One region of the Shewanella sp. SM74 genome, then DNA from elsewhere that is predicted to be linked to it. Evidence: riboswitches for the same ligand, from Rfam matches in the RefSeq annotation. Region 1 holds a riboswitch; the other holds the start of a gene.
What was found. Region 1 has a riboswitch for cobalamin ahead of L5M49_RS13765 (TonB-dependent receptor). Riboswitches for the same ligand answer to the same signal wherever they lie in the genome.
Positions count from the first base shown of each region.

Region 2: linked by a shared signal. The riboswitch ahead of L5M49_RS12445 (ABC transporter ATP-binding protein) and the one ahead of L5M49_RS13765 (TonB-dependent receptor) in region 1 are both predicted to bind cobalamin.

Region 1 is NZ_JAKKRZ010000012.1:91,491-94,695, reverse strand. Features, by position in the region: gene L5M49_RS13770 (hypothetical protein) at 1-904, shown strand, start outside; cobalamin riboswitch at 1,039-1,273, shown strand; gene L5M49_RS13765 (TonB-dependent receptor) at 1,382-3,205, shown strand, end outside.
Region 2 is NZ_JAKKRZ010000010.1:142,185-145,389, forward strand. Features, by position in the region: gene metH (methionine synthase) at 1-208, opposite strand, end outside; gene L5M49_RS12440 (histidine phosphatase family protein) at 471-1,196, shown strand; cobalamin riboswitch at 1,418-1,594, shown strand; gene L5M49_RS12445 (ABC transporter ATP-binding protein) at 1,694-2,569, shown strand; gene L5M49_RS12450 (FecCD family ABC transporter permease) at 2,566-3,205, shown strand, end outside.

The DNA.
Region 1 (3,205 bases):
CAATAGCTTACATGTGCAGGATCAATTAGTTGATGTTGTCGATATCTTTGCCAGAGGACGCAGTTTTGTCGCCCTCAAAAAAGAGGGCAGTGCTGTGATTTGGGGGCAGGTTGAAGAGTCGACCAATATGAAAAAGTTACTCCCGCAGCTTACGGATGTAGCGAAGATCGAATATTTTCAACACACCTATGCCGCCTTGAAAAAGGACGGCACTGTGGTGAGTTGGGGTTGGCGCAGTGATGCTTACTCGATCCGCAGTGCTTTAAAGGATGTGGCGAGTATGACGGCAAACAATTGTGCCTTTGCGATTTTAAGTCCTACGGGGGATGCGCATTTTTGGGGCGATGGGATTAACTGTGGTGTCGATTGGATTAAAAAAACCGATATCACAGGGGTAAAAGAGATTATCAGCATCGGCTCAGGCTTTTTATTACTGCGGGATAAGGCCGTGCCGCAAATTGTGGCCGACGATACTGATTACGCTCATATGTTTGGGTTTCACTATGCCCAAGACATTCTTGATAAATATTGGCAGGAAGGCAGCGTCATTACTCGAGGGCCTGCCTCCTTTGTGTTTACGCGTCCCGATGGCAAAGTGGTGCCTGTTGGTTATCGCGCCAACCGTGATAATGTGGAAAAGTTAATGGCACGTATTCCGCGACTCACTTGGTTAGATGGCGCAGATGACGGTTATGTTGGCATCAGCGAAAAGGGGGAGCTGGTCTCTTGGTCGATGAATTTGCCCATGTTCGACAAGTCGCCAGTGCAACCTGCTGACTCGTTAGTGATTAAACCGCTGGATTTTACCCCCGTTGCCCAATGTGAAACCCCTGAGCAGCGTCAGGCGATTTTGAGCAAAGATAGACCAAAACCTGCGGCAAAAAACTGGGATGGCGTTTTCTAGCTCATGTGAGTTTTCTCGCTAATCTGAGATTAATGGACTTTCATCCGTATAGACGTCTATAATGCGCGCGCTCAGGTCTGATATGCCCTGAGCCTTGTTGGGCGTTAACAGGTTGTACGCCCTTTGAACCTAATTTTGAGTCAACCTTCTGTGGTGCTTGCGATGATAGCGTCGTGAGATAATCGGGAAGCCAGTGAAATTCTGGCACTGCCCCCGCAACGGTAAAAGGTGAGAGACGACCGCGTTTGATTGGTGTGTTCAAGAGTGAACCCGAAAGTCAGAATGTGAAAGGTCAGTCTCGCGTTAATCTAACTTTAATGGATTAACATAGCCTAAGTCCGGAGACCGGCCCTAAAGGTGTTTTTGAGATTTCGGTGGGCAGATCTCAAAATGCGATAATCACCGTCAGTATTTACGACTGAATTAACGGTATCGTGGCGTCAATGCCCCGTTTTCCTTGCAGGAGTTAAAGGTAAAATGGGAACAAATCCAACAAAAATCGCGCTGCTGATCGGCAGCCTTTGCAGTTTTTCAATTATCGCGCCCGTTATGGCGGTTGACGATACCAGCACAGCTAAAGTTGACGAGCATCTTGTCGTGATCGGCCGTTCTGATAAGACCCCGTTAAATATTGCCGCCAATGTGAATGTGATTGATGCTGCGGCTATTGAAATGAGTGGCGCGACTAATTTGACCGACGTCTTACGCGGTCAAAGCGGTATTCAAATTTCGGATAACAATATTGGAACTAGCTTTGCGATGCGCGGTTTTAGCGCCAGCACTGCCGTTAATAACACGCTGATTTTACTTGATGGTCGTCGTCTCAATAATATCGATATCGCCGCACCTAGCCTTAATGCCATTCCGCTTAATCAAGTGGATCGTATTGAAATTTTATCGGGTAGTGCAGGTGTACTTTATGGCGATCAAGCCGTGGGCGGGGTGATTAATATTGTCACTAAGTCCCCTGAAAATACTGGCGGCAGCGTGCAGTTATCCGGCGGCAGTTTTGATACCTATGAAGGTCGTGGTGATGTGTCTGGCGCGATCAACAAAGATTGGCGTTACTTTTTCACCGGTAGTTACAACCAAGGTGACAACTATCGCCAGCATAATGCCAACGAAACCGGCTCTATTCTTGGCCGCATTCAATATAAAACAGCCACAGACTCGTTCTTTGTTGAAACCAGCTACTACGATAACGATCGTGAAAATCCGGGCTCGCTTACTGAAAAGCAATTTAAAGACGATCCCCGTGCTTCATCAAATAAGGTAGAGTATGCCCACGAGATGACCACTGCGGCGCGAACGGGTTACCAGCATCAGCTTAATCAAAACTGGGCGCTGGCGGCGGATTTAGATTACAGCGATACCTTAGTGTCTTCTCTTAATTGGGGGGCGAACAGCCATAACACACGCTCACTGTTAATGTTTAGCCCTAAAGCGTTAGCGAATTACAGTACGCGTCAAGGCGAGCTAAACCTAGTCACAGGTTTAGACATCAGCCGTGGCAAGGCTGATTTTGACACTATGGCGCGCAGTAATGTGCAGCAAATGCAAAGCGCCTATCTACAAGCTACAGTGCCTTTAAGCCATACTTTAAGTTACGTTGTGGGTGGTCGTTATTCGCGTGTGACCGACGAGTTAGTCGATGGCAATGTCTATCCTAATGGCATGGATTTAGATGAAAATGCCCATGCATTCGAACTGGGTTTAAATTACCGACCAACTGCGGAGCACAGACTCTATGTGCGCGCTGATGATAACTTCCGTTTTGCTAAAGTGGATGAGCAAGCTTATACATCGCCGGGCGTATTTGGCTTAAAGCCGCAAACAGGCCGTTCCTATGAGGCGGGTTGGGATTGGGCTGTCGCTAGTCAAACCCTACGAGTCAGCCTATATCGTCTCGATTTAGAGGATGAAATTGTTTATGACTCGAGTGCAGTTAAACCCATAGGTGGAAATTTCAACGGTGCAAACGTCAATGCCGACGCTTCTCGTCGTTATGGCGCGGGTGCCGATTGGGATTGGCAGATCACTAAAGCGCTGCAGTTAGGGCTGGAATATAACTATACCGACGCCGAATTTACCGATGGTGCTAACGATGGCAAAGAGCTGTCTTGGGTGGCAAAACACACGGGACGCGGTTATGTCAGCATGGATTTTGCTGAGCATTTCCAAGTATTTGCCGAAGCTATCTACACGGGTGATCGTTTTATCGAAGGCGATAACGCTAATCAAGCTGATAAGCTAGCAAGTTACGTGCTTGGTAATTTAGCCTTGAATTATAATCGTGATGCT
Region 2 (3,205 bases), on a different contig from region 1:
TGTGAGGCTGTGACAAGACCAAGAGGTCGTTGTTACCTTTGACATCCGTATGCCAATCTTTAAAGCGTTCGCCGCGATAGTCCTCTTCTTCCAGCTTGTAGCCTTGGATCATAGTGCCCATGGCACCGTCTAAGATCAGAATGCGCTCTGCAAGCTGTTTGCGAATGTCTGCCAATATCTGGCCGGCTTTGGTAGAGGGTATCGTCATAAATAGTTACCTTAAATACAGCTAAGTTAAGTCCAAAAATCGGCCATTGTTATGCTAAGTGCATTTTATTGTCGTCAGCCGACATTTTTTGAATACTTGTTCTTAAAAATTTGTTTTGGACATTTAAACGTATAGACGTCCATAATACGCGACTTATGATTGTCAGGGCAAGATGAAAGTCAAAGGCATTCGGAGCGAGAATCTAGAATTTAGGCCCTCGGCTTGAGTTCCTAGCATCTAGTCCCTAACTAAAAAGGCATATATGAAACAAGTTCGATTGTTATTGTTACGCCACGGTGAGTGTGAAGGCGGCGCGATCTTGCGGGGTCGTGTGGATGTGCCTTTAAGCAAAAAGGGTTGGCAACAAATGTCGGCAGCAGTTGAGTCACAGGCCAGCGTGTGCAGTGCGATTTACAGCTCGACTTCACGCCGCTGCGCCGATTTTGCCCACGCTTTTGCCGCCGAGCTGCACTCGACGGCGGCACGGATATCTGAGTCAAGGCCATTGCAGGCACAGTGTTTGTCGGGTTTACAGGAAATTGATTTTGGTGATTGGGACGGTTGTCGGCTCGATGAACTGTATCAACAAGAGGGCGAACGCTTAGCGGCGTATTGGCAAAACCCTTGGCAAAATCCGCCGCCCAATGGTGAAACTATGGCAAGTTTTGAGTCGCGGGTGAATGGGACGATTGACCAGATACTCGCCGCCGAGTTTGAACGATTGACCCTTGACTCACATAAAATGGGTAATGAAAACAGTGCCATTAATGAAACCGCTGATAATATGCCTGCCACTCAAGTGTGGGTCGTGACCCACGGCGGGGTGATCCGTCACTTAATGGCGCGTGCCTTAGGGGTTGAACGGGCGGTGGGGTTTTATAGTCAACTCGATTTACCCGTGGCGGCCGTGGTGAGCATTAATGTGCTGCAAGATGAACAGGGTGCCTGCTATTGGCGTTTAGATTGGCCGAGTGGGCGCAGGTGTTGAGGCCTTATTTCACGACCTAGGCGCTATGGTGTAGGCGTGATTGTTTGGCGAGAATAAGCTGACATGAAAATATTCTGATTTAAACAGCATTGCCTAATGGGATAGATGTAGGATAATGCTTTTCCCTGACGTTTGAACAAGATAGCGTATTACATGCGCAATGAGTGATAACGTCGCAGAAATAGGTGTTGGGAATAGACTCTCTTTGTTCGAATCGCTCCGTTGTTTTAATTCACAGTGGCGTTGTTAACAAAGAGCATATCAACCCAAACATAATAGGGAATCGGGGAGCTGCTTGTTAGTCAGCCCGAACTGTGCCCGCAACTGTGAGTAGTGAAAAAGATCTCGAATCTTATTCCCTACGAGTCAGGAGACCTGCCTATTTCTGTTATCGCTGCGTGCAGCCTTAGTTCTCGAGCGGGTGACTCGAGGGAGCAGATGACAATGTGCACAACCTTTTTTTATACAGGTTTGGACTCGATAGGAGCGCCGCTTAGGTGAAACTTTCCGCAATCCAAACTAACAGCCCCGTGAATGACACTAACCCATCATCGAGCCCGTCAGTCGCGCTCAATGTGAGTCATTTGAGCTGGTGTATCGATGGCAAAACCATACTTTCCGGTATTAACTTTACGCTGCCAACGGGGCAGATGCTGGGGCTGATTGGCCCTAACGGTGCGGGCAAGTCTAGCTTGCTGCGCTGTTTGTATCGGTTTGTTCGCCCGACTCAGGGCAAAATTACCCTTTTTGATCAAGATATTGAGCGCTTGTCGCCCAAGGCGTTTGCCTGTCGCGTCGCCGTAGTGCAGCAGGATACACCGCACTATTTTGACCTCACCACAGAGCAATTAGTCAGCATGGGCTTAACGCCCCACAAGGGCATGTTCGATACCAATTCGAGCTGTGATATTGAGCGTATTGCAAAGGCTTTAGAGAAAGTTGGCTTGAGCCATAAGATGCACCAACAATATGAGCACTTATCCGGCGGTGAAAAGCAACGCGCCTTAATTGCCCGCGCCATAGTGCAGCAGCCGCAGCTTTTAATCCTCGATGAGCCAACGAACCACCTCGATGTGCGCTATCAAATTCAAATCCTCGAATTGGTGCGTAGTCTTGGGATTAGCGTGATTGCCTCAATTCATGATCTTAATTTAGCCAGTGCCCTGTGCGACAGTTTGTTGTTGATCCATAACGGGGAAGTCAGCGCTATGGGGACGCCAACCGAAGTATTAACCGAGGCGCGAATTGGCGATGTGTTTGGTGTGTGTGCTCAGGTATCGCCCCATCCACAACATAAAAAGCCCTTAATCAGCTATTTTTATGGTTACCACCATGTAGATTATGGCCTGAACGAGCGAGGCGAGGGTGGATGACTCTGGGGAGTAAACAATATTTCATCTCATATTTGGGGCGTATCGTGACACCGTTGACGAGACAACAACTGATGCTGCTCGTATTAGGTATCATCACTTTGATAACGCCTATTGCCGCAACGAGTTTTGGTGCGGCTAACATCAGTTTTATGGATGTTATTCAAGTATTTATCAATAAAGCGACGAACCTCACTCAAGCCAATGGTATGACAGAACGCATTGTGATGGAGCTCAGGCTACCGCGCATTTTACTGGCTTTTGTGGCGGGTGCGGGTTTGTCACTGGCGGGCAGTGTGTTGCAAACCGTGACTCGCAATCCGCTCGCCGATCCCTATTTGTTTGGCATTAGCTCTGGCGCGTCCTTTGGCGCTGTGGTGATGTTGACCTTATTCACTGGCTCTGGATTTTTTGATAATGCGGGCATGGCGGCACATTCTGGGCTTTTTAGCGGTTCGGGTGCCTTGTCTGGATTACTTTGGTTTAGCTTGCCCTTGGGCGCTTTTATTGGTGCGAGTTTGTCGGTGTTGATAGTGCTTGCCTTGTCTGGGCTTGGGCTCAATAGCCAAGTGGAGCGCATGCTGCTCTCTGGTGTGGCGACCTCCTTTATGTTCGGCGCATTAACGAGTCTGCTGCTGT